4 regions of the Maridesulfovibrio spiralis genome follow, and region 4 is predicted to be linked to each of the others. Evidence: predicted binding sites of a transcription regulator. Region 4 holds the regulator's gene; each other region holds the start of a gene.
The links. The regulator sigma-54, encoded in region 4, starts transcription at its own class of promoters, with help from an activator protein. The targets are predictions, from matches to a motif close to CTGGCACGGNNNNTGCTT.
Positions count from the first base shown of each region.

Region 1: a site for sigma-54 is predicted at 1,660-1,677, ahead of ACNI29_RS11770 (ammonium transporter). Genes of this name have one in related genera too.
Region 2: a site for sigma-54 is predicted at 1,851-1,868, ahead of flgB (flagellar basal body rod protein FlgB). Genes of this name have one in related genera too.
Region 3: a site for sigma-54 is predicted at 5,021-5,038, ahead of ACNI29_RS05360 (glycyl radical protein). Genes of this name have one in related genera too.

Region 1 covers NZ_CP182344.1:2,602,995-2,610,476, reverse strand. Annotated here, with positions in the region: gene ACNI29_RS11780 (3-dehydroquinate synthase II family protein) at 1-332, opposite strand, end outside; gene ACNI29_RS11775 (2-amino-3,7-dideoxy-D-threo-hept-6-ulosonate synthase) at 368-1,165, opposite strand; gene ACNI29_RS11770 (ammonium transporter) at 1,724-3,094, shown strand; gene ACNI29_RS11765 (P-II family nitrogen regulator) at 3,125-3,454, shown strand; gene ACNI29_RS11760 (EAL domain-containing protein) at 3,640-4,860, shown strand; gene rarD (EamA family transporter RarD) at 4,953-5,852, shown strand; gene ACNI29_RS11750 (diguanylate cyclase domain-containing protein) at 5,916-7,482, shown strand, end outside.
Region 2 covers NZ_CP182344.1:376,329-383,810, reverse strand. Annotated here, with positions in the region: gene fliF (flagellar basal-body MS-ring/collar protein FliF) at 1-299, opposite strand, end outside; gene fliE (flagellar hook-basal body complex protein FliE) at 539-865, opposite strand; gene flgC (flagellar basal body rod protein FlgC) at 920-1,363, opposite strand; gene flgB (flagellar basal body rod protein FlgB) at 1,363-1,773, opposite strand; gene ACNI29_RS01745 (tetratricopeptide repeat protein) at 2,090-2,644, shown strand; gene ACNI29_RS01740 (IMP cyclohydrolase) at 2,815-3,414, shown strand; gene hflX (GTPase HflX) at 3,720-5,321, shown strand; gene infA (translation initiation factor IF-1) at 5,438-5,656, shown strand; gene ACNI29_RS01725 (cold-shock protein) at 5,704-5,913, shown strand; gene ACNI29_RS01720 (hypothetical protein) at 6,108-6,434, opposite strand; gene ACNI29_RS01715 (chemotaxis protein) at 6,577-7,482, opposite strand, start outside.
Region 3 covers NZ_CP182344.1:1,181,479-1,188,960, forward strand. Annotated here, with positions in the region: gene ACNI29_RS05340 (APC family permease) at 1-1,364, opposite strand, end outside; gene ACNI29_RS05345 (DUF4125 family protein) at 1,950-2,510, shown strand; gene ACNI29_RS05350 (sulfite exporter TauE/SafE family protein) at 2,517-3,251, shown strand; gene ACNI29_RS05355 (sigma-54 interaction domain-containing protein) at 3,288-4,787, opposite strand; gene ACNI29_RS05360 (glycyl radical protein) at 5,122-7,482, shown strand, end outside.
Region 4 covers NZ_CP182344.1:3,613,479-3,620,960, reverse strand. Annotated here, with positions in the region: gene ACNI29_RS16200 (manganese-dependent inorganic pyrophosphatase) at 1-768, opposite strand, end outside; gene ACNI29_RS16195 (PTS sugar transporter subunit IIC) at 846-1,523, opposite strand; gene ACNI29_RS16190 (PTS sugar transporter subunit IIB) at 1,558-2,019, opposite strand; gene ACNI29_RS16185 (PTS sugar transporter subunit IIA) at 2,022-2,450, opposite strand; gene rapZ (RNase adapter RapZ) at 2,481-3,362, opposite strand; gene ACNI29_RS16175 (PTS sugar transporter subunit IIA) at 3,461-3,910, opposite strand; gene hpf (ribosome hibernation-promoting factor, HPF/YfiA family) at 3,914-4,450, opposite strand; gene rpoN (RNA polymerase factor sigma-54) at 4,502-5,917, opposite strand; gene lptB (LPS export ABC transporter ATP-binding protein) at 6,236-6,958, opposite strand; gene ACNI29_RS16155 (LptA/OstA family protein) at 6,967-7,482, opposite strand, start outside.

The DNA of each region.
Region 1 (7,482 bases), 1.0 Mb from region 4:
GAAGCAGCAAGTCTTGCGCGTTCGAGAGATTCAGCTTCAAGGGCGAGGGCGTCAATCTGGGCAAGCAGGTTTTCAACCGGGATAATCTCCCAGCCTGCTGCAAGGCAGACATCTTTACCTTTTCTGTCCAGATCCACCGCCACAGCTTCATCCGCTTTCTCGGTGATGGCAACACAAGGCATGTCATCGGGAGTAATTACATTTACCCGGCCAAGAGATTCGATGGTCTCCTTGTCTTCCGGGGAAGTCAGTATCGCGTCCACACCGGACTCCAGAGCGAGGCTGACGAGATTCTTCTCGAAGGGGATAGCTTTAAAAATAATTTTTTTCATTTTTGTATTCCTGAATTTCAACCTAACACCGGCAACTATTCGCCAATGTGTGCGAGAGCGTTATCTACAGTTTCGTCTTCGTGAACAACCATGTGCAATGCTTCCATCAGCTTAACGCGATTTTCATGCTGGAAAACATTACGGCCAACAGAAAGTCCGGCACCCCCGGCTTCGATGGAATCGGAAACCATCTGCAGGAAATCGCGGGTGGAATCAAGCTTGGGACCACCGGCAATTACGACCGGGATACAGCAACCTTCAACCACGTCTTTAAAAGTTTCCATGTCGCCGGTGTAAGGAACTTTTACGATATCTGCTCCCAGTTCTTCACCTGCGCGGGCGCAATGGGCAACAACTTCAGGATCGAATTCGTCTTTGATTTTCGGGCCGCGGGCGTAAACCATAGCCAGAACCGGAACCCCCCAGTTGGTGGCTGCGGAAGCAACTTCTCCGAGATCGGAAAGCATCTGCGCTTCGGCCTCATCACCGAGGTTTACGTGAACGGAAACAGCATCAGCGCCAAGACGAAGCGCGTCTTCAACAGTACCGACCAGTGTTTTCTTGTTAGGCAGGGGGGAAAGACAGGTGGATGCGGAAAGATGAACGATAAGCCCTACGTCTCCACCCTCTTCGCGGTGGGAGCAGCGAACCAGTCCTTTGTGCATCAGCACGGCGTTGGCTCCGCCTTTGACCATATCGTTAACTGCCCGGCGCATGGAACGCAGTCCTTTGAGAGGTCCGACACTGATACCGTGGTCCATGGGAACAACGATGGTCCGGCCTGTATTACGGTTTACTATCCGCTCCATTCTTACACTTTTACCAATCTGCATTTTAATTTCTCCTGAAGTTTGCCTCTAAGTTCTCCAAGATCCGCTTCCCTTTGGCGACCCGTGCTTAAAAAAAAAGGGCCGCCGGCGATTCTTCGCCTGCGGCCCTTTCGTAGAGGTCGTTTGCTATGTCTTCTCTTCTTACTTTTTGTACAAGCAAACCTCCACCCGACCACAAGCGTGGGTGCACCAAAAATAAAAAAAGTAAAAAAAGTAAGAGAGGCCAGTGCCTAGGGTGTTGAAAGTCTGCATGGGTGTTACTTAACCGGGTCCTGAAAAAATTGTCAACAACTTTATTTATTTTTTTACCATCATTAATATTATGAACGCCATTTGTAATTTTTACCCACCGCCCACGATACTCAAAACCAACAAGTTTACCTTTTTGTAATTTTACATACGATCAAATAGAACAAAAACGTTCAAAAATACATTTTTGTAACCGTATATTCTGGATTAACCCATAATTTAATCAATCATTACAAGACATTACAGACTTGGCACAGTCCATGCTTTAAGAAAAACATCCTTGAAGCAATCAACATCCCTAAGGAGGACTGTATGACTATTAAACGTTCAATGGTAGGCCGCAAAACCACGGCTCTCGCAACTCTCATGCTCCTGGCAGCACCTTCCGCAGCATTCGCGGCAGAAGAAGCAATGTCCCAGACCCACGGTAACATTCTCTGGACCCTTCTTGCCGGTATTCTTGTTTTTTTTATGCAGGCAGGTTTCGCATGTGTTGAAGCAGGATTCACCCGCGCAAAGAGTGCCGGTAACATCCTGATGAAAAACTTTCTCGATTTTTCCGCCGGATCAGTAATCTTTTTCCTTTTTGGATTCGGCCTCATGTTCGGTATTGATGCAGGCGGTTTTGTCGGAAGCTCCGGCTTCGGCCTCGCCGGTACCGGCCTGACCGACCCTGATTCACAGTGGACCCTGACATTCTGGTTCTTCCAGTCTGTATTCGCAGCAACTGCGGCAACTATCGTATCCGGTGGTATTGCTGAACGTACTAAATTCAGCAGCTATATCCTCGTAACCGCTATTGTAACCGGACTTATTTATCCTATCTCCGGACACTGGGCATGGGGATCTCTCTGGCTGGGCGACGCCGGAGCCGGCTGGCTTGAAGGCATAGGATTCATGGATTTCGCAGGCTCTACCGTAGTTCACTCCGTGGGTGGCTGGATCGCTCTGGCCGGTGCCATGGTACTCGGACCCCGTATCGGCAAGTACACTGCGGACGGCAAAGCAAAAGCTATCCCCGGTCACAACATTCCTCTGGCATCACTTGGCGTATTCATCCTCTGGTTCGGCTGGTTCGGTTTCAACCCCGGCTCCACCACCACTGCAGATGGTTCCATCGGTCTCATCGCAGTAACCACAAGCCTCTCCGCCTGTGCAGGAACCCTTGGTGCAATGTTCACCTCATGGTTCAAATACGGCAAACCGGATATCTCCATGACCTGTAACGGTGCGCTGGCAGGGCTGGTCGGTATCACAGCTCCCTGTGCAACTGTAACCCCGGCAGCCTCCCTGCTCATCGGTCTCATCGCGGGTGTGCTGGTAGTACTCTCCATCGAGTTCATTGATAAGGTTCTCAAAATCGACGATCCGGTTGGTGCGGTTTCCGTACACGGTGTCTGCGGAGCATGGGGAACCCTGGCTTGCGGACTGTTCACCGCTCCCGCTCTTAACGACGGCGCAGGCGGCCTCTTCTACGGCGGCGGTTTCGCACTCGTTACCCCCCAGCTTATCGGCATCGCAGTCTGCTTCATCTGGGCATTCGGCATGGGTTATCTCGCTTTCAACATTGCCAAGGCAATCATGGGCATCAGGGTTTCCGCTGAAGAAGAAATGAAGGGCCTCGACATAGCAGAACACGGCATGGAGTCCTACAACGGCTTCCAGATCTTCTCCAACGAATAATCGAACCACCACAAAGAGAGGAATAAAACAATGAAACTCATCATCACATATATCAGGCCCGAATGCCTTACCCCGGTAAAGCAGGCCCTCTATGCCAAAGGAATCTACACCATGTCGGTAACAAACATTCTCGGCTCCGGCAGGGGCGCGGGATTCACAGAAACATACCGCGGTGTCGTTATGGAAGTTAACCTGCTCAAAAAAATCCGCATCGAGATAGGATTGGACGAAGACAAAGTAGAATCAGCACTGGAAGCAATTAAAACCGGAGCACAGACAGGCAAGGAAGGCGACGGAGTAATCTTCGTACAGGACCTGAACAGAACCATCAGAATCAGAACAGGTGAAGAATCACTTTAATCCACATAACTCTTAAAGCAAAATCACTCTAACCCCAATTAGTGTACAGCTGGCCGGGCTTATCTTCGGCAGACAAGCCCGGCCCACCCCAAGTCCGGTGACCACCTCAGCCGGACCTGACGGCCGGAAGGGACTTCCCACCCTTCCGGCCGTTTTTTTGGAAAACAAAAACAAGCGACTGCATTATGAATACTATTTTAGATTTCTCCATAAATGAACTGATTGAAAATGATTGCCTGACCACAGTATTGCAGCCGCTGATTTCCGTGAACCGTAAAGGCTTGCTGGGCTTTGAGGCCCTGACTCGTGCCATTCATCCCCGCACCGGGGAATGTATTCCCCCTTTTACTCTGTTTGACATGTGTGAGGACTTTGAGACCTTAACCCGGCTGGACAGAGCCTGCCGCAAGAAGGCGTTTGAAACATTTGCTCCCATTTCAAGGACAGACCGCTCCCTGCTCTTATCCGTAAATATTGATGCAGCCATCATCAATGAAGAAACCTTCGGCTATGGCATAACCAGAAAAATGGTTAAGAAATGCAATATTCCCGCTAATAATATCATTCTTGAAATCATCGAATCCAAAGCCGGAAGCGACAGGGCACTCAGTTCTTTTGTAGAAAAATCACGAGACCATGGCTTTCTTATAGCCCTTGATGACGTTGGAACCGGACACTCAAACCTTGACCGTATTCCGTCCCTTGAGCCGGACATCATCAAGATAGACCGCTCGCTGATCACCGGGATCAATGAAAGATTTTACAATATGGAAGTGACCCGTTCCCTGATCAGTCTTGCCGAACGCACCGGAAGCCTCCCACTGGCCGAAGGAATTGAAACAGTTGATGAAGCCCTTACCCTGCTCAGTCTTGGTATCGATGTTTTTCAGGGCTATTTTTTCGGCCGTCCCATGCCTGCGGCAATTGCTGCAAATCCGGATATTACTCCTATTAAATTTCTGGCTTCCCGTTTCAAGACTCATGTTCTTGAAAAAATCAACCGCCAGAAAATCATGGAAAACAGCTACAAAAGAATGGCTGGCAAGCTTCGCGAAGCACTCATGGACATCACTCCCGGAACAGCCGATTCAGCACTTTCAGCTTTCATTACCGAGAACACGACTATCGAGTGTGCCTATATCCTCGACACCAACGGGGTGCAGATCTCGGAAACCATATGTAATCCATATAAATTAAAAGAAAACCGCCGCCTTATCTATCAGCCGGCCCCGGAAGGCGCGGACCATTCCTTGAAAGAATACTACCTGACTATCAAATCAGGCAGTAACTGGCACACCACAGCTCCATACATATCACTCGCTTCCGGTAACAACTGCGTAACTGTGTCTACAAAAATTTACGACACCCCGCGTTCTTCTATTCTGTGTATCGATATCAGCATTTGATAATCAGCCGGAGATTTTAATAATTAGTATATTGCAAGCGGTTGATGATTGGCATATCTTTCCTGCCTCATTAATTCAAAAGGAACGGAAAGATGAACAAAAACACCCACGACGGACTGATGTATGCCGCAGCCGCCTTCATCATGTGGGGTTTACTGCCTATCTACTGGAAATCACTAGAAGAAGTACCCTCGCTAGAACTGCTATGCAATAGGATTGTATGGTCTCTTTTTTTTGTAGCAGCTTTGCTTTCCTGCAAAAAACGCTGGACAGAAGTTAAAGCAGCCCTTGCTGACAAAAAAGGGAAGATACTACTGACTTTGAGCAGCAGCCTGATCGGGGTAAACTGGTTTATCTACATCTGGGCAGTCAATCACGGTCATGTGGTAGACACCAGCATGGGCTATTATATGACCCCCCTGATGAACGCATTGCTTGGCTTCATCTTCATGAAAGAAAAATTGAACAGATTGCAATCCCTTGCCATCATGTTTGCGGCCTGTGGTGTAGCGTATTCTATAATTGATTACGGCCATATCCCGTATATAGCATTAACTCTGGCTGTCTCTTTCGCCTTTTACGGTCTGGTGCGCAAGATTATGAAAGTTGAATCTCTACCGGGCCTTTTTGTAGAGACAGCCGTACTGGCTCCGGCATCGGCGGCTTACCTTATCTGGCTGGCCTTTTCTGGAGAAATAAGTATATACAAAATAAGCACATTAGATAATATTCTGCTGTTTGGGGCCGGAGCGGCAACATCTCTACCGCTCATATTCTTTGCCCATGGAGCACGCAGGCTGAGGCTTGTTACCTTGGGTATGATGCAATACATAGCCCCCACTCTGGCACTACTGCTTGGTGTTTTTGTATACAACGAGCCTTTCAACTCAGCCAGACTGATTACTTTTGCCCTTATATGGAGTGGTATTGTAATCTATATTGCGGATGGGATAAGCAAAAATTTCAAGGTAGTATCAAAACTAAACGGCTGATTGAAATGACTCAAACGGACAACAATATAAATAAAGCACAGAAAAATAAGCCCGGAGCCAAACTTGATTCTCTCAGCTAAAGCAGGTAATTTTTTCAGCAAATGGATTCCTTTCAAGCTGATAATTCCCTTGATCATGATTTTGAGCATTGCCAGCTACCTTTGCCTGAAGCTCGATACCATGTCTATTCGCGACCAGGAAAGGGTCTTCAATGAACAGCAATCCCTACAGGCAAAACTGACTGCCACCGCACTGAAAGACAAACTAGACGGTGTAGTAGATTCTGCAACTACACTGGCTCGCTATTCGCTGGTTGATTTCATTGAAGGTAAACGCTCAGCCCAATCCATCAAACGCCTCTTCAAAATTAAACAGAATGACCTTGGCTCACTTATGCTCCTGAGCTTCCATACTGTAAAAAAAGACGAACCCCTTACCTCTGAAATAAACTCCAGCAAACTGATGCAGGCCCACCAGATGGCGCTCAAATGGACAGAAAAATATTTTTCCGCAGTGGAGGGTATGCGTTCTGGATTCCTAACCACTAAACCGCTCATTAATGATAAGCTGCGTTTGGCCGGACTAATAATGCCTGTATGGGTAAAGAATAAATTTGCAGGCATACTGACTGTGGTCATCGACTTAGACAAATTAACCGATAAATACATTTCATCGCTTCAGGTCGGCAAATACGGATCAGGCTACATAGTCGACGGTTCAGGCACTGTCATATTTGATCAGGAACCGGAAATTCTGGGAAAGAATATTTTTGAACTACACAAGGGCTATCAGGACCTGATTAAAATTGATTCACGCATGATGCATGAACCTTATGGCTCAGGAGAATACTCATTTACCGTCAAACGCGATAAATATGTGGAGCGCAAGCTGGTTGCCTGGGATACTGCAAAGCTGGGCGAAATGAAACTGGTGGTCGCCATATCCGCACCGGAAACAGATGCTACCAGCTCCATGGCCTCCGCTCGGGCTATACGTTCGGCAATGTTCATTTTTATCCTGCTGTTGTTTTTCGCCATTATTTTCTTTTTTTACTACCACAGATCACAACAAATCCTTCTCCGCCAAAACAAGAAATTACGAAGCAAAGACAATTTATTCGAAGCTATTGCCGGAAACGCACCGGGTATCATATATAAATGCGAAATGAGCCAGCCTTATAAAATGCATTACATCAGCTCCAAGGTTGTCCGGGTCACCGGTTACCACACCGAAGACTTCCTCAAAGACGGTAAAAGCCTGTATTATGACCTTGTGCATCCCAATGACCGCACAGCGCTGAAGAATGAAATCAGCAAGGGAATAAGCAACCACTGTTCCTTTGAACATGAATATCGCATCATCCGCAATGATGGTTCTGAGCGCTGGGTTTACGAAAAAGGAACCAAGCTCCCTGATGAAAACAGCATAGTCGGGTTCATCCTTGACATTACTGACCGTAAAAAGAAGGAAGAAGCTTTAAGACGCGCGGAAGAAAACTACAGGACCCTTTTCACAACTGCGCCGCTCGGGATATTCCAGACCACGCCACAGGGCAAATTCATCAACGCCAACAGGCGGATGGCTTCATATTACGGATACCCTTCAATGCAAGAGTTTTTTGATGAAATAA
Region 2 (7,482 bases), 1.2 Mb from region 4:
GCTATTTTCAGCCGCAGGTCGTAGACCTTGTCGGCAGGAACCAGAATGGTCGAGCCGTTGTCCTCAATTTTGTAAGGCTCTTTGGTAGACTGCAGGATGGATACAACGCGGGAAGCGTCTTCTGCATAGAGCTTGGTGTAGAGAACTCGGTATTCGGTCTGGTTGAGCCAGAAAACCATAAGGATGAATGCTATGACCACTGTGGCCGCAAGCCCACCGATCATGATTCTCTGTGAAACAGTGCGGTCAGACCAGAAATTCTGGAACTTACTCATATACTCAGCGACGAAATTTGGCATACTTAAACTCCTGACGATTTTTCATTTGTTTAAGCATATGGTATGCCATTGGTCAATAGTGCTGTAAATTAAGTGTGTTGTATGAGAGGTTTTGGCGAAGTTAAACTTGAGAGAGGGAGGGTGACAAAAAAATGTCAGCTCGGATAGGGATGTAGGAAAGCTGTCACGGGAGACTCCATAGAGGAGTTCCCGAGACAGTTATTGATAGTATGACAGGTAAAGGAGCGGGGCTGTCAGACTTAGAAAGGCATTTTCATTACTTCCTGGTACGCGCTCATTACTTTGCTGCGCACAGTGCTGGTCATGGTCATGGCTACGCTTGCTTTCTGCAGAGAGATCATCAGTTCATGAACGTTCTGGGTTTTACCGGAGGCAAATTCTTCGATCATGGCTTTTTTCTTGCCCTGCAGTTCGTTGACGCCTTTGATGGAGTCGGTCAGGGTGTTGGAAAAAGAGTTCGGCTCGGCCTTGTTAAGCTCCATGGTTTTGTCGAACTTCTTGTCAAACTTCTGCTGATTCTGGATGGCATTGGTGTATGCCTGCATTGCTACGTTTCTGATTGCCATGGTTTGCTCCTTTTTCGATAGTCGGAAATCTGTCTTTTATCAGTCAGCCTGATGTTACTGGCCCATGCCGATTCTGAGTGCGCGGTTGAACATTCTTTTGGCGGAGTCCACTGCCTGCGCGTTAGCTTCGTAAGATCGGCTGATGGTGATCATGTTGACCATCTCCTCGACCACGTTGATGTCCGGATATTTGACGATGCCTTTATCGTTCGCATCCGGGTGGTTGGGTTCGTAAACCTCTTTAAAGGGACGGGTGTCGGAAACAATGCCTCTGACGGTAACGCCCCGAAGCTGCTGGTTGAGCTGCTGGTCCATTGCAGTTTCGAAAGGGGAGAGGACCGGGCTGGACTCCATGGAAACACTTTTGCGGCGGTAAGGTCCGCCCTCGGCTGTCCGTGTAGTCCTGGCGTTAGCCATGTTCATGGATACAACGTTCAGGTACTCTCGCTGGGCCTTCAGCCCTGAGGCTCCGATATCAAGTGCTGTGAAGAAATCCATTATCTTGCTCCACTCTGAATAATTTTATTCATGCCCTGAAAATTTTTCCCGATAACCTGGGAGAGAGCATTATAATACATGGTGTTCTTGGCCATGGTGACCATTTCTTTATCCATATCAACTCGGTTTTCACCGTGGATAACTCTTGGCTCGAACTTTGAAATAACGTCCCCTTCGAAGTTGTTTGCATCGAAAGCAGTAGGGATATGCATTTTGCTGGTTCTGGTCATTTTGCCTTTGGCATCAAGGCCCATGGCTTTCTGGAGGTCTTCTTCGAACTCCAGCTTCTTCTCTTTGTAGCCGGGGGTGTTGATGTTAGCCAGATTGGAGGAGACGAGGTTTTGACGTTGGAGTCTCATGTCGAGTACTTTGCCTGTCAATTCTATGTGGCTTCCGAAAAGTCCTTTCATTTTTATATCCTCCTGCAAAAAATTCCCGGTGTCCTTCTGGACTAGGAAATATTGGTAGTTTTCTTGTGTTTTTCTTTAAGCAAAAGGTGTTCCAAGTTTGTATGTAGTTGAAAATAAAGAGTAATTTATCGAACTGACGGCTCTGTTCTGGCAAAGTGTCGGAAATCAGGCGGTTGAATTTCGTCCCATATTATAATGTAGAACTATTGTTTTGGGTTTGGCACGGGGTATGCATTAAATCAGGCAGACTCTCAGGGGTCGAAAAAAATGCCGCCTTGGATCGTCCAGCGGTAAATAAAATTTCCGGAGGGGAATTATGAGCCATTTAGATTATGAAATTAACAAGGAACTCGGTGAGTGCTATCTGTTCATGGGTGAACTGGATAAGGCTGAAGATTACTACAAGAAGGCTGCCGGATCTAATGGTGTGCATCCCGACCCTTATATCGGTCTTGCAACCATCGCAGTTCAGCGCGGTGAGTATGATACTGCCATGTCCCTGTACGAGAAAGCACACTCGGTAGAAGCTACCGATAAGAGCTTTGCCGGAATGGGTCTCATCCAAATGGAAACCTCCCGTCAGGACGAAGCCTTTGAAAACTTTTCTCAGGCTCTCGACAGCAATATCAGCAACATGGTTGCGTTGTTCGGTATCATCAGGATCGGTCACGAGGCAGAGAAGATGGCTGAAGCCATTCCTTACCTCGAGAAGTATCTTGAAGTTGACCCCGAGAAGCATGAAGTCCGCTATTCTCTCGCAGGTCTCTATATCTGCATGGAGCAGAAGGACAAAGCTGTTGAGCAGCTTGAAATGATCCTTGAAAAGGATCCCGCAAATGAAGCGGCTAAGGAACTGCTGAGCCAGATTTAGCTCACACAGATTCTTTACATATAGCCGACTCCCCTCCCGGTTGGTCCCGTCCCTGTTCGTGTGGTTCGGGGACGGGGACCAGCTATCGGCGGGAAAAGATCGGCCCGGAACTTGCCTTTAGTGCATAAATCCGGCACAACTCCACAAAAAACAATTTCTGGAGATGTGTTATGGATATGTTGCCTGTAAAGCGCGGAGTGCTCAGTGTTACTGATAAATCCGGGCTTGCTGAATTTGCGGCTGAGTTAGCTGGCTTCGGTGTGGAATTGATCAGCACCGGCGGCACAAGAAAAATGCTTCTTGATGCCGGACTTGAGGTCAAGTCTGTAAGTGATGTTACCGGCTTCCCTGAAATCATGGGCGGTCGCGTGAAAACCCTGCACCCCAGCGTGCACGGTGGAATCCTCGCTGACAAAGATAACCCGGAACACCTGTCGACTCTTGATGAGCATAACATCAAGACGATTGATATGGTTTGCGTCAACCTGTACAATTTTGCCAAGGCTGTAAGCGAAGGGCAGGATTTGAAGAACGCTGTCGAGCAGATCGACATCGGCGGTCCGACCATGCTGCGCGCTTCGGCCAAGAATTTTCACTCTGTTCTGGTTGTCCCCAGTCCGGTGCACTATCCCCGTATTCTCGAAGACATGAAGAATAATGACGGCAAAGTTTCGCTTGCGCTCAGGAAAGATCTGGCCGCGGAAACTTTTGCGCTTGTCTCTGAATACGATTCCATGATCGCCAAATATCTGGCAGATCACGACGCTTAGTTTTCTTAAGGAGCGTGTCATTTTTATGGCACGCTCTTTGTCATTTGCCTCCACTTTCCCAGATTCCCCCTCCCTTTTAGTTCAAAGACTTTTTAATTGTACTTTGCAAGTAGCGTATTAAATGATCTTCGAATATAAAGACTGAGAAGCCAAATAAAAAATTTTGGATTCTTAAGCCCTTTTGCAAAATGGTTTAAGTCGGCGGAGGCGAAATTTTTTATCAATAAGCGCGAAGCGCATCAAAATGGAGAACTCCCATAGCTCTTAAAGCCAAAGGAAATACTCAGGGCCTTAAGCCCAGTGAGTTGAAACGCATCAACCGTCTTGCGGACCGTCGTTACAATGAACCCAACGGGTTCACTAACGAGCAGGCTCGTGAGCTTTCTTTTCTTAGTCATGAAATCGGACGCCAGATTGGTCTACTGGTCAACAGGCAGGGCAAACCGGAAATGATTCTGGTCGGTGATCCGGGTTCAATCTACATTCCTGAATTGCCGCGAGCACGTCAGTCCGAAGGGCGTTTGCGCGGTTTAAGGCTTCTGCACACACATATTTCCGGTGAGAACCTATCCGAGGAAGACCTCATGGATATGGTTTTCCTGCGTCTGGACAGTGTTACCGTTGTGGCGTCCGATCCGCACGGTGAGCCTGACTTTGTGCAATACGCCTACCTGCTTCCTCCCGGAGCAGCAGAGAAACCTTATGAACAGCTGCCCCCGGTTCGCTGGGATCGTGCAGACATGGATCTTCCGTCCCAGATCAAGGCTCTTGAAGATGAGTTCCGCCGTGCGGACCGTACCCGCGACACCACGGATAAACGTGAGCGGGCCATCGTGGTCAGTGTTTCGCAGGACCCTAAGTCCGTGCAGGAACGTTCACTTGATGAGCTGGAAGACCTTGCCGATACCGCAGGTCTGAAAGTGGAAGGACGTCTTGTGCAGCGCATTCGCAAACTCAACCCCAAATTCATTATGGGGAAGGGTAAGCTGGCGGAGCTGGAAGTTATTGCGCTGCAGGCGGATGCGGAAGTGATTCTTTTTGACCAGGAACTTTCTGCCGCTCAGATGCGTAACCTCGCCAAGCTGACCGAGCGGAAGATCATTGACCGCACCCAGCTTATTCTCGATATTTTTGCTCAGCACGCCACAACCCGCGCCGGTAAATTGCAGGTTGAAATGGCACAGCTGAAGTACACCATGCCCCGTCTGGTCGGTAAGAACCGGGCTATGTCCCGGCTTATGGGTGGAATTGGTGGCCGTGGTCCCGGTGAAACCAAACTTGAGATTGACCGCCGCCGCATTAAAGACAAGCTGACCAAGCTGGGTAAGGAACTCAAAAAGGTCAGCCGCCAGCGTGGCTTCACCCGTGAGCGTCGTGCAAGAGCCGGTGTGCCGGTTGTTTCCCTGGTAGGCTACACCAACGCGGGCAAATCCACTTTGCTTAACACTCTGACCAACAGCGGAGTGCTGGCCGAAGACAAACTCTTTGCCACCCTCGATCCTACCAGCAGGCGTATTCGTTTCCCCCGTGAACAGGAATTAATCCTGACTGATACAGTTGGATTTATTCGTCAGTTGCCCGTGGAACTCAAAGAAGCTTTCCGTGCTACCTTGGAAGAATTGGAAGCTGCGGATGTATTGCTCCATGTTTGCGACTCATCACATCCAGAAGTGGGCGAGCAGATCGACGCGGTCAATAACATTGTCGCTGATATGAATCTGGATGATGTTGTTACCATTCTCGTTCTCAACAAGTGGGACAAACTTGATGATGAGCAGCGCGAATTAATGCGCAACTCTTATCCGCAGGGAATTCCGTCCAGTGCAGTGAACCGTCGCTCGCTTAATGATCTGGTGGAAGAAATTCTGAATGCCATTGATCGGTTGGGACATTCTTTGAAAAATTAGTTCTATCTTCCTTCTTGTTTAGTTATTGCATTAATACCCGGAAATTAGTAAAAAAGTTGTAGCTTAATAACAGCAAGAGTATTTACCGGCAGTTGTAATTGGCGATGGAGGAAGCCATGGCTAAAGAAGAAGGTATTGAAGTAGAGGGTATTGTTCAGGAAGCACTGCCCAATGCCATGTTCAAGGTTGAGCTTGAAAACGGGCATGTTATACTGGGGCATATCTCCGGCAAAATGCGCAAATATTATATTCGCATTTTGCCCGGCGACCGGGTCAAAGTGGAACTATCGCCTTATGACCTGACCAGAGGGCGGATAACTTTCCGCATGAAATAAGTTTCTGTAACTGCTTCCAGTCTTGATCCGACTGATGAGGATTTTGTATGAGTTCAAAAGGAGTTGTCAGCTGGTTCAATGATATTAAAGGATTCGGCTTTATCGAAGATGAAGTCGGGCGGGATATTTATGTTCATTTTTCCGAAGTGCTTCGTGACGGATTCAAAACCTTGAATGTCGGCGAGAAAGTAGTGTTCGAAATTGTGGATGAAGACACAGCTCCGAAAGCCACGGCAGTGCGCATCATTAACTATTAATAAATCGGACGATCATAAAAAATTTAAGCCCGCCTGTTGAACAACTGGCGGGCTTTTTTCTATTAGAGACAAATTCAAAAACGAAGTGGCGAAGCCCTGCTAAAAAAGTTTGGGATTCTTAAATCCTTTTTAAAGGGTTTAAGCCGCTGGAGGCAGAATAATTCATTAAAAGCGCGGAGCGCATCAACTCATATTTATCTTTGCCCTGCTTCGTTTTTTGTCGGTTCGAGGACCGCGTCGACGTTAACTTCGCGGGAAGTCATTTTGTTGTTTTCAATTTCGTAGCGGGTCAGTTTCCAATCAATGTGATCAATGAAATCGACTTTAGCCCAACCTTCAGGTGGTAACCTCTTGATCATTTCATCGAGGAAATCATCGATATCGATGTAATGACCTTCGTAGTCAACGTTCAGTACTTTGTCTTTGTAAACGATTTTTTCAAAAGGCAGTTCAAGTTTGAGGTCTTCGAAGTCTTCTTCGGACAGACCATGAATATCGCCGTATACTCTTACATCTTCCATATTTTTCTCCATGCAGGGATTGTTTCAATACTTGCTTACGAGCCTGAAAGATATTGTCACTTTAAGATTCATGCAAGAAAAAACGGCCTGCGCGGGCAGGCCGTTTGTTAAAAATCAATGTAGATAATTGTCGGAAATCAGATTACCGGTTTTTTCTGTCTTCAATCAAACGAATAGCCTTTTCTGGCAGTAGATGAAGGTCAGGCTTTGAAATCTGTTCATTGGCTCCTACCGACTCACCTTTATGCCGAAGTTCTTTAGTGATGATGGAGGAGTAGAGGATGATAGGCAGATCTTTCAGATCAGGGTCAGCACGAATCCATTTGGCAAGACTGAATCCGTCCATCAGTGGCATTTCAATATCGGAGATGACGATTTCGACGTAATCTTTGACCGGTCTGTTTTCCTGTTTGGCAATTTGTTTTATGTTTTTGAGAGTATTTTGCGCTTCCTGACCGTTGTGGACAATAGTGTGTCTGAAATTTGCCTGATCGAGACTTTTTTCAAGCATGGCCCGGATCGTTGGGGAGTCGTCGCAGACAAGAGCATTGTATGCTTCTGTTGCAACTGCAGAGGGTGCTTCAAGATTTCCTCCACGGCTGGGGTCCAGATCGGCAAGAATTGATTCAAGGTCGAGCAGCTGAATGAACCTGTCTTCCCGTTCGACAATACCGACAATACAGCTTTCATCGAGGCTGCTCATGAATTTGTCCGGAGAGAGAACCTGCTGCCAGCCCACGCGATGGATTTCTGTAACTCCACTGACCTGAAAACCTGAAACTGTCTGGCTGAACTCTGTTACGATAACGATATCATATTTGTTCTTTTTCCTTTCCATACCCAGCCATACAGCTAAATCAAGCACGGGAAGAATGTGGTGCCGTAAAGGAATGGTTCCCATAAAGCAGGGATGCTCGGCAGATTCAGGATGTTCCAGTTCCGGACTTTCGATCACCTGCATTACCTTAGCGACATTTACTCCAAAATGGCAGCGTTCTTCAGGTCCATCTTCAGAGTCAGGCAGGTCAATATAAAATTCCAGTATTTC
Region 3 (7,482 bases), 2.1 Mb from region 4:
ACACCCATTGCAACCCAGGCGACCATGCACCAGCGGGAAGCTTCACTGATGTAAGCCGGGGAACCGGGAATAAGCAGCAGTACGATACAAAGAACGGAAGCCAGTGTCCCCATTCCACAGCAGAACAGCTTCACTGCCCGCTGGTCTACATCTGTAGAACCGAGAATCACACGGCGGGCCGCAAGGCAGGAAAACAGGTAACCGATACCTGTTCCTACAGAACTCATATCAACAATCCAGACGATAACGGAACGTCCTGCAAAAGGGGTCAGCAGGACAATGGCGATGGTAAAAAGAATAGCTTTGTAAGGTGTGCGGTACTTCGGGTGGATATCACCGAACCAAGCGGGCATGATGCCACCACGCGCCATACTCAGCAGCAGGCGGGAAGTGGCGATGTAGAAACCATTAATCCCGGTGCAGACCGCGCCCATAACCGCACAGGCCAGAATGACAGCACCAAGTTTACCAAAAGCCATAGCCGCAACTTCGCCAGTGGCCCAGGCAGTACCTCCGGCAGCACGCATGGCATCCATCTTAGCCAGCATTTCAGGAACGGGAATGGCAACACCGACTGCGAGAGTCACCAGAGCATAAAGCACAAAACCGCACAAAATCGCGATAATCATGATGTTGCGTGCACGGCCAGGTTCAAAAGTAAATTCTTCAGCAGCCTGCGGGACAGTATCGAACCCGGCAAAAAGGAAGGGAGAAATCGCAAAAATAATCAGTACGCAGGAAATCATGGAACGATGCTCTGCGAAAAGCGGGAGCAGGTTTCCGACCTCAGCGGTTTCAAGGGATGCGGAACCGGTAAAAAGGGAAACAATGCCGACGGTCAGCAGGAAAGTCAGCATAACCTGAAATTTACCCGCAAAGCTGTTTCCGCGATAATTCATCCAGCCGAACAGCACTGTTGCGGCGGTCATCAGAATTACCTCGCCGGTATAAACCTGCCAGCCGGCAATGGAATACAATGCCCCGAATTCAAAAACCCCCGGAAACAGGAAACGGAAAATCAACGCCAACGCGGCAACGTCGATACCGATGATGGCTATGTAACCAAGTACGAGTGCCCACCCGCAGACAAAAGCCGCACTCGGCCCAAAGCCGACATAGGCATATGCAAATGCTCCGCCCGCAACCGGAGCATATTTAATCATGTAGCTGTAGCAGACCGCTACGAAACAAATAAGAAAAGCACCTACGCCGAAGCCGATAAGTGTACCCAGAATACCGGCCTGCGGAAGAAACATATCCCCGGGAAGAACAAAACACCCCCAACCTACGATTGACCCCAGTGCCAGCGCCCAAACCTGAGAGGGCGACATTGATTTTTCTAATTCCAGTTGTTCTTGTGACATCAGATTATCTCTTTGTTTTATGAGTTCGCGGCAGGAACCTTAAATAGTCTCCAGCCCCGGCGACTGCTCCTCCTCTAACCAAAAGACAGCCGCCTGCTGTGTGCTCCGAAATACAAGCCATCCCGGACACATCACGCCATGTGCACGCATAAAGCGACATGGCCCTCCTCTCCTTCCAAAGAGCGAACGATTACTAAAATACTTTCAATCTACCTGAATCGGCGGTTCTACCACTGCCGCCGTCTACCCTAAGCAAACCCGATGCCAATTCGTGAATTTCTTCACCAACTCCATAATATCCAGAAATAACAGGTTTAAATAATTAACCCATCAACATCGTCAATAAACCATTTTTTAAAATTTGTTCTTTTTCGAAAGTTTTTTTTCTTTTTTTAAAATTTTTTTTAGTAGCCACAAATCCCAATTACCGACACACAACTACTCACCCGCAAACTCTTTATCCTTGACTTGGGCAATCAATTCGGGATGATAGTAAAATAAATGCAACCATCTTGCCCCAAAACGATAAAAAGGCATCAGGTTTGCAAATCCAAGCTCGTTACTTTTTTCATTAAGGAGAACCACATGGCCGAAGAAGCACGCCTGCAATTAATTGATGAAATAATCGCGCAGGAACTGGAAATGTTCCTCGCTGTCAAGAACCGTGGCGGAACTGCATCATGTCAGGAGCAGCCCGATTCTTTTCGCATCATGCGCCACATGACCCATGCCGTAATGCCTATCGAATACCTTGAATCATATCTCGCCGACCTCAAACAGGCCGTGGCCGACAAGCGCAATCTCATGACCGAAAAATACGCGCTCATGGAAGGGATTATCCCGGTGCAGAATGACTCACAGGCCATTTCTGAGCTGGTGCAGATCGAAAGTAACTGGCGCAAAGAAGTTTCCGCGCAGTTTCCTCTTTCAGTGCATCCCGACGGTCACGAATCCTTCTGCACCTACCTTAACGGTGAATTGCAGACCTACTCCCCCAAAACCCTGATCTTTTACCTCAATTACGCCCGCAAGACCCAGCACAACGGAGGCAATCTCGTACGCGAAAGATATGAGATTCTCATGCGCAAGCTGGGTTACGATTCTCTCACCCATTGCGAGGAATCCATTGCCAGCGGCAAAAAGTAGAATTTAATGTTTGAATCACCCCACGTTTTAGTATTCCTGCTTTGGCTGATCGGCGGATTTGTTTCCGGTGTCAGCGGTATCGGCGGGGCCATGGTCGCTGTTCCGGCAGCGGCCATGTTCATTCCCATGCAGGAGCTTGTCCCCCTCGCCTGCCTGCTCAATGTCATCATGGACGGCAGTATCGCGGCCATGCATTTCCGACACTGCCGCTGGTCCGCGCTTAAACCGTTGCTGGTCGGCTCCATCCCCGGTGCATTTGCCGGACTCTACATCCTGACCTTTGTCTCCAGCACCATCCTGCAAGGAGCAGTAGGCGCGCTGCTCATCTATTACGTCTACTGGCAGCTGACCTACAAAGTCGAAAAGACCCACCCGGAATCATGGTCGCGGGGCAGTGCCGCCGGATTCGGGGCCAGCCTGCTCGGGACCGCCATATCTTTCGACGGACCGCCCATCGGAGCCTACGGGCTATATGTCGGCTGGCAGCCGCGGGTATTTCTCGGAACCCTCGGGGTCTTTTTCGTCATCAGGGCAACTTTCACCTGCATCCTGCAGGCAGGAGCCGGGCTGATCACCCCGACTGTAATCGACTACGCCCTCTACGGAGCACCCGCTGTCGCCATAGGGACACTGCTCTCCTTCCCGGTCATCAAACACATCAATCAGGACCTGTTCCGCAAAGTCCTCATGACTGTAATTGCCTTGGCAGGAATAGTCTGTCTGGTTCGATCTTTTCTGTAATTTAATGCATCCGGCGGTAGTCCCGCCGGATGCTTCCTAAAAATCATCCCCTATGCCGAGCTGCTGGATTTTGTAGCGCAGCCCCGCCCCGGTGATCTGCATGATCCGGGCAGCCTTGGCGACGTTCCCGCCTGTCACACGCAGCACGTTCCTGATGCACTCGGTTTCATACTGCTGCACGCAGCTTTTAAGCGGTACAACGCTGTTGCGCTTGATACTGTTATAGTCGAAAAAGTTTTTGCCCAGCATGGACTCATTTTCCTGATCAGGCACAGCCGTTTCTGACTGCGAAAGCCCGGTCATAAGTGATTTCTCGTGTGCTTCGCGAAAATGGCGGGGCAGATTTTCCACACTGATAGATGTCCGCTCTCCGAGAAGGGCCAGACTACCTTCGATAACATGCAATAATTCACGAACATTACCCGGCCAGTCGTAATCGAAAAACATCTGCACAACATCCGGCTCAACACCGATCAGACCGGGACTTTTGACCTGTTCAGAACGGGAGATAAAAGAACGCATCAACACAGTCAGATCCATCTTGCGTTCCCGTAATGGCGGCACGGCCAATCCAACCACCGCCAGCCGATAGAATAAATCACTGCGCAAAATGCCCTCGCTGACAGCGTTGAGCGGAGCTTCGTTGAGAATGCTGATCACGCGCACATCTACAGGAATTTCTTTTTGCGAACCAAGTCGGCGAACCCGCTTTTCCTGCAACACACGCAAAAGCTTGGCCTGTAAACCAAGCGGCATGGAATTCAGCTCGTCAAGCAGCAGTGTTCCGCCGTTGGCTTCCTCAAAAAGTCCTGGTTTTTCAGGAGCATCGGTGTAAGCCCCTTTCGAAGTTCCGAAAAGAATCGCTTCGAGCAGATTTTCCGGTATTGCGGCGCAGTTCTCGGCAATAAACGGCTTTTCGCGCCGCTCGCTTTCCATGTGGATGGCCTGTGCGAAAACCTCTTTACCAGTGCCGCTCTCACCCCAGATCATGACATGCGAAGAAGACATTGCGGCAGTGCGAGCCTCAGCCAGAACCTCACGTAACGAATCGTCCTGTCCTACGAGTGAATCAAAAGTGTAATAGGAATAGCTTTTATCGCGTGTTTTGGACCTGCGCGACCTCTTGTTAGGATCGCCCAGCGGAACGGCCCCGGTCCAGAGGGTAAAAGTCAGCACCCCGTCTTTGCGGCCCTGGTCATAGAGTGGAAAAAAGTCGGAAACAGTCCCAGCGAGATAATTATTTGTTGTCTTGTACAGGTAACTTTTCTTGAGAATGGGCCTGCTCTCGCGCAAACATTCAATGGTCGGGATACAATCAAGTTCGTGCGGGACATAGAGTTTGGTAATGTGCTGCCCTTCCACATGAATCCGTGAAAAACCGTCCACCTTGCGCTGGATGGGATTCATGTATTCGCAATATCCTTCAGCATCCACCACAGCCACACCGAGTCCCAGATCATCCCAGATCGCTGTCATTTCCGGAGTCAGCATACTGCGCCGACTGACATTATGAAATTTTTCCCTGCTAAAATACATTTTTCACAACCTCCATTTATCCCCGGAAAATCTGAAACCTGTCCAAAACCTCCGGCTGCTGATTGGGTCGATAATTAAAAAAATATCTTTTAGCAAATCAAATTTTTTTTCAAAAAAGAAAAATTTCTTTCTTTTCTCTTTTTACCCTTCAGACTCCCGACTCACTTGCTTGTTCATAATTAAACACATTTATATCAATATATTAGCACGTTTTTTAGAACCAAAACACATCTCTGGCACACCCCGTGCTAGTGACGAAATTAACAAGCGAACGATTTACACTTTCAATCTACCTAAAAGCCCAAAAACAATAGCACAATCACAGGAGATGGAAATGAATACTACTCTGTCTGCAAAAGAAGAGACCCAGACTGCCCAAGGTTACGGCATTAACTGGGATACAGCCGAAGACCGCGCCAAGGAACTCAAAGATTTTCTCATGAACGCTCCGCAGGTTATGGACCCTGAGCGTCTCAAGTTCCTGAACGAAATTTACGAGAAACATCAGGGTGAACCTGTAGTATATATCCGCGCAAAAGTTCTGGAGCGCGTTCTGACCCAGAAAAAAATCTTTCTCGACGGCAACCCCATCGTCGGAACCCTCACCGGTGTTCGTGCTGGTGTTTACGCTTATCCCGAATGGAACGTTTCCTGGATTAAAGAAGAAATGCAGATGGCCAAAATGGCTTCTCTGGGCGAAATGAAGATTCCCGCCGAAACACAGGAACTGCTGGAAAAGACCTACAAGCTCTGGAAAGGCCGCACCTGCATCGACCAGAACAACAAAATGTACAAAGAGAAGTACGGCGAGAGCGCAAAGAAGTACGCCAAAGCAGGCATGTACTACGAGAACGTTTCCGTTGCTTCCGGTTCCGGTATCGCTGATTACGGTCTGGTGCTGAACAAAGGTATCCGCCATCTTATCGAAGACGTAAGAACCCGTCTTACTGAAACCCCTAACATCCTTGCCAACCGCGATAAGATCGACCTTTACCGCTCCATGCTGATCACCTTTGACGCGGTAATCAAACACTCTCACCGTTATGCGGATCTGGCAGAGCAGACTGCGGCGGAAGAATCCGATCCCAAGATTAAAGAAGAGCTGCTCGAAATCGCAGAAGTATGCCGCCGCGTTCCCGAACACCCGGCCCGCAACTTCCGTGAAGCTATCCAGTCCTTCTGGTTCACCCACCTCTGCGTAGCAACCGAGCAGATGGCCTGCGCAGTTTCCCCCGGACGTTACGGACAGTACATGTATCCCTTCTTCAAGAAAGACATTGATGAAGGCAACCTGACCCGTGAGCAGGTCCTGACCATGCTCAAATTCCAGTGGATCCGCCACCTCGAGCTGGGCGAATATCAGGGTAACTCATACGCCCTGACCCTTTCCGGACACACCGGACAGTCCATGACCATCGGCGGTGTGGATGCCAATGGCGAAGATGCCTCCACAGAACTGGAAGAGCTGATGCTCGAAACCCAGATCAATATGAAGAGCATCCAGCCGACCCTGACCCTGCTCTACCACCCGAAACTGAAAGACTCCTACATGCAGAAGGTTGTTGAATGCATCCGCGGCGGTTCCGGCCAACCCCAGATCCTGAACAACAACGCCGTTATACAGCGTACCCTCGCCCGTTTCGCCCAGTACCCCGACGGTATCACCCTCGAAGATGCCCGTAACTGCGGTAACTACGGCTGCGTATCCACCGGCGTATGCGGCAAAGGCAGCTTCATCACTCAGGAAGACCAGCCCTGTCTCGCTAAAGTTGTGGAACTGGTGCTCAACAACGGTAAATGCCCGGTGACCAAGAAGAAGGTCGGCGCAGAAACCGGAGACCCCACAACTTTCGAAACTTTCGAAGATCTTTACGAAGCAGTGAAAGGCCAGCTGGACAACCTGTTCCGCATTTCCCGCGCCCACTCCGACCTCAGCCAGATGGCCCGCCTTCAGGTTGTACCGAGTGTATTCCGCTCCGCCATGTATGACGGCTGCATCGAAAAAGGCATGTGCGAGGAAGCAGGCGGAACCCGCTACCCGCAGGTTAACCCGATCATGACTGCCGGTGTTGATGCCGCGAACTCCATTCTCGCCATCAAACATCTTGTTTTCGACACCAAGAAAATCACCATGGAAGAGCTGCTTGAAGCACTCAAAGCCAACTTTGACGGTTACGAAGAAATCCGCCAGATGTGCTTTGACGCACCAAAGCACGGCAACGACTACGATGAAGTTCAGGCCATTGTTAAACGTTTCTACCGTGACGTGGACGCAATCCACCACGCACAGGGACCGGACTGCTTCGGACAGCGCACCCCGCTTGATGCATACTCCCTGTCTTACCACAACTACTTCGGCGGACTCATGGGTGCTCTGCCCAACGGACGTAAAGCAGGCGTAGCCCTCACTGACGGTAGTGTTTCCGCAATGCCCGGCACAGACAAGGAAGGTATCACCGCACTGATCAAATCCGGTGCTGAAGCAATCGACACCGTCCGGTACGGCGCTAACCACTTCAACGTGAAGTTCTCCCCCTCCGTTCTGGAAGGTCCGCAGGGCGCGAAAACCCTGATATCCCTGATCAAGACCTACTGCGATTTCGGCGGCTCCCACATCCAGTTTAACTGCGTAAGCTCCGACACCCTGAAGCACGCGCAGCAGAACCCGCAGGAATACCCAGACCTGATTGTACGT
Region 4 (7,482 bases):
TTTCATGATGTCGGTCAGAAGCAGGAAGCAGCTGTGACGGCCATCAGCTTTAACTTTTTCAAGTTCAGCGTAGAGGTCATCTTTGATTTCGTCGAAAACGGTCAGGTCAACAACTTCGAGCTGGCCAATACCAACTTTGTTGCCGGACATATCGAAATCTTTGTAGTCACGGAAGATGAGTTCGTTCATGGAAGCGCCAGCTACTGCGGACTTAACGTTGAACATTTCCATTCCGAGAGCCATAACATCTTCAACACCAGCGATCTTAGACAGTTCTGCAACAGCTTCTTTATCAGCTTCGGTGCAGGTTACGGACTTGAACATAACGGTGTCAGACAGGATTGCACAGAGAAGTACACCAGCAATGTTTTTGGGGATTTCTACATTGTAGAACTTGTACATTGCATTGATAACGGTACCGGTGCAACCAACAGGCCATACCCACATTTCGAGGGGGTTGGGAGTAGTAACATCACCGAGTTTGTGGTGGTCAACTACTGCAACTACTTCACCTTTATCAAGGTTGTCCATGGACTGAGCGAGGTCAGAGTGGTCAACGAGGATAACTTTCTGATCAGTAGCGTCGGTCATGATTTCGGGAGCAGCGCAACCGAATTTTTCGAGAACAAAAGCGGTCTCAGGAGCGAGTTCGCCCTGTGCAACAGCTTTGGTTTCTTCTTTTGCTTTAGACCACAGGTCTGCAATTGCGATTGCGGATGCAATGGTATCGGTATCGGGATTCTTGTGTCCTACTGCGATAATAGCCATAATAATTTCCTCCTAAGAAATATGGTAGCTTAATAGAGCTTGTGTCTTCTATCACAATCTTTTTTCTCTGCCAAGGGCTACATGATCCCGGCAAGGATAATAAAGCCGAATAAGACCACTCCGAAGACAAAAGTGGCGTAAGCTTTGCGCAGCCTCAGTGCTAAAAGACCTCCAAGACTAGCGGCTATCCATAAAAAAGACCATTTCATATCCACTCCGGCGACCAGAGGTCCCCATTTGTGAAAAAATATACAAAGGATATAATGAAGGATTATGGTACTTGTCCAGAAAAAAAGCCAAGAAGTGACAAAAGTTCTTAAAATAGATTGAAAAACAAGCTTTTGCGGGAGCTGATTACCTGCTTTTCCCTTGCGTGCCCAGCCGATTAGCTTGTTGTGTCCACGATTATGCCATTGCCTTAACGAATAATCCAGCCAAGAACCGAACCGGGCCAGCGGCAGACAGGCCAATAAAACGACCATGACTTGCCGTGGATCAGTAAAGGCAAAGGAAGTAGTTAATGCCAGGGCGGCAAATGTTGGAGCAAGAATATGTGGGGGAATGTAGGTTCCTGCCGGGATATTATCCAGCCAGAACAACTCAAAGAATACCGCAATTTTTAAACTTGTGGCAACATCACCCGTGACAGCACCCCAGAGAGCACCTACGACAAGAGGACGCTCAAGAAGGCCGGGATTTATCGTGAAGCGGAAAAGCGAAAAAATCGCAAAAAAAAACCAATCACCGCCACCCATACTGGAAACGACAGAGCTAATCCTTGGAACAGACTCATGAGAACCTCACCTGAACAGGATCATTGGGGACACAGCGAAAATCAAGTTCTATGCCCTGCCCTTTAAAATAATGAAGACAGGACTCATCATCCGAGCTAAGAGCCACACTGGGGGAAATTTGCTTCTTACCGGGACCGTAATGAATATTACCGATATTCACGGAATTAAACCTGAACCCGGAATCAAGTGCCCGACGAACATCGGCGCATGATGAAAAAAGAATGATCGTGCTGCCGTTTCCATTAGCAAGTGCAATAATCTTATCGTTCAATTCTTCGACAAGACAGAAAGCACAGCTAACCGACTGCGGAATAGCCAACGACATAATCTGCTGTTGCAAATCATCCCCGGCTACAGCATCGTTAGCCACGATGATATTCTTTGCGTGGGTGTACGGTAGCCAAGTTTCAATGATCTGCCCATGAACAAGACGGTTATCAATTCTCACCCACATCATGGCTACCCTTTCGTAGTTCGTTTTCGCAGCATTTCACCTGCAATTACAATCCCTTTAGCCGCAGCCTTGCTGACTTCCCCAGCCATTTTCTGCAAGGATTCATTGCGCATCTGAAATGCCTTGAGAAGCATGGGCAGGCTCACTCCGGTGACAACCTCAATATCATCTCCCTGAAGAAGGGAAAGACTAAGATTGGTAGGTGTTCCGCCGAACATGTCGGTAAGAATCAGGACTCCGTTTCCATTCTTAACTTCGGAGATATGACCTTTAAGCGATTCCACAGCGGCATCAATGCCCTGCGAAACATCCACGCTTAAGGAGAGAACTCCCTCCTGCGGACCAACAATTAATTCACCCGCTTCAATCAGCGCCTGCCCGAAGTTACCATGGGTAACGAGAACTATACCGTTTTTACTTGATTCTATGCCCATCAATCTTCCTAATAAATTCAAATATATTAACTATTTCAAATGAATATGTTTATGTTCAAGAGAAACAGAATAACCATTATCCTTAAGAGTTGCAAATACCCTTTCAGCGGTGGCAACGGAACGGTGTCTTCCACCGGTACATCCAACAGCAATAGTCAGCCTGTATCTTCCTTCCGCTTCGTAAAGCGGAAGCACATATTGAAGGAAATCGAGATATTTCTCAATAAAAATTGAACCCGGTTCCGTACCGAGAACATAATCTGAAATAGCTTTATCCTGACCAGAGAGAGGACGAAGTTCCTCTTCAAAGTACGGGTTAGGCAGGAAGCGGAGATCCATAACCATGTCCGCAGCAGTAGGAACATCGTGCTTAAAGCCAAAAGACATCACATGGACTCGGAGACCTCTCGTCTTTTCACTTAACTCAGCCCACTTTTCCTGAATCCTGCGGCGAAGATCATGAATAGAATAGGTGGTGGTATCAATAACGAGATCAGCCTGCTGCCGGACTTCACCGAGAATCTCCTTTTCCCGTTCCAAAGCCTGTTCCAATCCAATATCTCTGGACTCAAGAGGATGCAGACGTCGGGTGGTTGCATAGCGGCGCACCAGCTCTGGAAGACGCGCTTCAAGGAAAAGAATGCTGGGCGTGTAGCCTTTGCGGGTCAATTCTTCACGAGTGCTTTCCCAGTCGGAGCTGAACTCCAGCTGTCGCAGGTCCATCCCCAGCACCAGCCCACGGTATGCATTGTCTCGGGTGTTGAACAAATCTACCAGACGGGAAAGCATCCCTGCAGGCAGACCGTCGACGCAGAAAAAGCGTAGATCCTCAAACACCTTTAGCACTGTGGATTTCCCGGCGCCGGAAAGACCGGTAACAACAATCACAGGAAAAGAGTCATCCGTAACCACCTTGAAGCCCTCCTTTAACTCTAGCCCACAAATAAAATTAGCAATGACCTAGGTTCATTGCTAATCTAATTATTTATATCTTTTAAACAACTTTAATCTTATGCGATACCGAGAAGGCGAAGTAATTCATCCTTGTCCGCAGTATCGATAAAAGCCTGCCGGAACGGCTCATCCTTGAGTTGCCGCGAAATCTGGGCCAGCACCTTCAAATGAGCACCGGCCCCCTGCTCGGGGGCCAGTACCATAAAGAATATTTTACAGGGCTGCATATCCAAAGATTCAAAGTCTACGCCCTCACTGGAGCGACCAACGACAACAACTATATCTTCAAGACATTCCAGTTTTCCATGGGGGATGGCAATGCCATCCCCTATTCCTGTTGTTCCAAGTTTCTCACGATCATTAAGGACCTTCAGGGCATTTTCCACGTCTACATCAAGACCTGCGTCTTTCAGGGTGGAAACCATTTCTTTCAGAACTTCGCCCTTATCAGAGGCGTTCAGTTCATATATAACAAGATCCTTCGCCAGATTGTCAGTTATGTTCATTAGTTAGTATCCCGGGTCAATTAAACCGAAATCGCCATTGTTGCGGCGGTATATTACATTTATGGCTTCGTTGTCCGCGTTGCGGAATACGAGGAATTCATGGTCAAGGGTCTGCAACTGCTCTGCTGCTTCATCAATACTCATGGGCTTGGGAACGAAGGAGTCAGACTCCACAATCACTGGTTCCCGGTACTCTTCCTCACCGTAACTGAGAATATCCATTCGCGCAGGAGCAGACTCCTTACGCCTGTGGCTTCTCATCTTTTCATTTGCGCGACGAAGCTGGGCTTCAAGCTTATCCAGAACCATATCCACGGTAGAATACATGTCCTCGGACACTTCGTAAGCTGAGACATGCAGATGGTCGGAAGTAAAAACAACTTCCGCAACGTGTCTGAACTTATCAACTGACAAATTCACCTGCATATCAGTATTGTCAGGATTGCTGACGTACTTTGCCAACTTGGAGAAACGGCTGTTTGCATATTCCTTAAGATGTTCGGATGCGTCGAAGTTCTTAAAAGTAAATGCTACGTTCATAAAGAGCCTCCTTAGTAAGGGGTGAATATGCGTTGATTTCTCCGAACTACATTAGAAGACCTTTTTCCTTTTCGAGGAGGAGAGTATCCCCATTGCAGTTCTATACTTGGCTACGGTCCTTCTGGCGATATTGACTTCCAGCTTCTCTTTGAGAATCTCAGCGATCTTCTCGTCACTGAGGGGCTTCTTTCCGTCTTCTTCACCGATCAATTTCTTGATCGTCGCCTTGACGGATTCGGAACCGACCTGAGATCCGTCGTCCAGACCGAGAGCACTATTAAAAAAGAACTTTAGCTCATAGATTCCATGCGGAGTCGATACATACTTATTCGTTGTAATTCGGCTCACAGTGGATTCATGCATTTCGATGTCTTCCGCCACCTCCTTAAGAATAAGCGGCTTAAGCTTGGTGACACCTTCGGCGAAAAAATCGCGCTGGAATCTCACTATGGATTCAAGAACTTTATATAAGGTACGCTGCCGCTGATACAGGCTCTTCATCAGCCATTGAGCGGAGCGCATCTTGTCTTGAAAGTATTCTTTGTCATCCCCTTTTGTGGATGCCAATGTCTCCACATAAAATGCATTCATCTGCAGTTTGGGAAGACCGTCTTCGTTTAGAACTATGACAAAATCTCCGTCATATTCATAAACATAAGCATCCGGGCTGACATAGAAAGAGTCTCCACCTGAAAAACTTGCTCCCGGAAGAGGATCAAGTGTCTGCATCAAGTCCAGATAACTCTTCAAATCCTCCATGCTAAGCTTGAATTTCCTTGCAAGCGGTTTGTAACGCTTTTTTTCAAGGTCATCCAAATGATCACGTACCAACGAGACCAGAATCGGATCATCGTCGAGCTTTAAAGCCTCAAGCTGAATCAGTAGACATTCCTGCGGCGTTCTTGCTCCTACCCCTACAGGGTCGAACCGCTGGATGCGGTAGAGCACACTTTCTACATCTTCGATTTCAGCATAGCACGTTTCACAAACTTCTTCCAAGTCAATCCGTAAAAAACCTCCGGAACTTAAATTACCGATAAGACACTCACCTATGGTGATTTCTGCCTCAGTAAAATCGGAAAGACTCATCTGCCAATGCAAATGCCCTTCGAGCGAGGTTGTCTTGGTCAAACGGGCTTCAAACGAAGTACCCTCTTCATAAGACTCGGATTCACGGGAAGCGGACTGCTTTGACGTACTGGAAAATTCACCGAGATAATTTTCCCACTCCGCTTCCTTGGAAATTTGTGCTTCCTCTGCAGTAGCGGTACCTGCATCAGCATCAGCAGCATCAGTCCTTTCCTGCGCTTCAGCTTCTTCAAGGATAGGATTTTCCATCAGCTCCTGATGAACGGAATCCACCAGTTCCAAGCGGGAAAGCTGCAACAACTTGATAGCCTGCTGCAACTGAGGAGTCATCACCAGCTGCTGAGTAAGCTTTAATTGTTGTCTAAGTTCCAACCCCATATTATCAGGCCACCTTCTATTTATATCTAATTCAATTTATTTCAATCAGTTATCAGCCGAGAACAGAAAAAACACTTTCTAGGTTCCCTCAACCTTGATTCAACTATGCCACATCCATTTTCAAGATGCAACAAAGACCTCTGAATCATCTGAAATTTATGGATTTTTTATATACAGAAAATGTATATGAAAAAAGTGTACCAATGTTCTGGCAGACTGTAAATCAACAATGACAAATTTAATTAAACTTTACACAATAAAGGCCGGGATTACTGAATAAATCCCGGCCTGAATATTTAATGCTTAATGCACAGACTGCTAAAGACTAAAACTGTCCCCCAAATAAAGCCTGCGCGCCTTGGTATTTTTAACAATACTTTCCGGTGAACCATTAAGTATTACCCGGCCTTCGTACACAAGATATGCCCTGTCGCAGATGGAAAGGGTCTCGCGCACATTGTGGTCGGAAATAAGAATACCCAGCCCCATATCCTTCAACGAAGAAATAATGTCCTGAATATCAATAACCGCAATGGGGTCAATCCCTGCAAACGGCTCATCAAGCAAAATGAACTTGGGATTGTTAATCATGGCACGGGCAATTTCCAAACGGCGTCGTTCACCACCTGAAAGGTACATAGCCTTCTGGTCGGCAAGACGCAGGATGCCCAGTTGGTCCAGAAGTTCATCCGCTCTCTTGGGAATATCCTTACCGGAAAGACCGGTATGCTCAATGATGATTTCAAGATTTTTACGTACAGACAACTTTTTGAAAATGGAGCTTTCCTGCGGCAGATAGCTGAGCCCCATACGAGCCCGCTCATGCAGAGGCAGACGGGTTATCTGTTTCTTATTGAAATAGACATCCCCGGAAGTAGGCTTAACCACTCCCACCAGCATATAAAAAGTGGTTGTTTTACCGGCTCCGTTCGGACCCAGCAACCCTACAACCTCTCCCTCGCGCACAGTAAGCCCGATTCCGCGGACAACCTCTTTAGGTCCGTAGTTCTTGACCAATTTCTTGGCGATAATCGAAGACATAATTTTTCCTACTGCGACACATTTTTCGGGGTATAGAAAATAGCCTCGATAGGCTTCTTGCCGCCGACAACCTCAGCACGGTTATCTTTAATGTAAAATTTGATTTCATCGCCCTGAATATTGTTGGGGCCATCCAGCAATTCAGCATTACCTTTCATGTATATGATGGAATCACCAACCACATAAGTCAGCTTATCGCACTGACCTTTGCGCTTTTTCATCACCACCTTAACATTACCGCCGGCAACGATTTTCTTAATCTTGTCCTGAGTATCGGAAAGAGAATCGCCGTCTGGGCGTAAATAGGCAGTCAGGGTGTCAGAAGTGAGAGTTACATCCAGACGTATAACCTTTACATTACCTGAAAAAGTAATCTGGTTGCGGTTTTCGCTGAATGTCATTTTGGTAGAAGTAATCTTAATGGGAACTTCATCCGGGCCGCCGGGGACACGCTTCTTGCGCGGTTTCTCTTTCTCAACGACCGGGGCATCAGCTGAAAGATAAGTGCCATACACATAACCGAT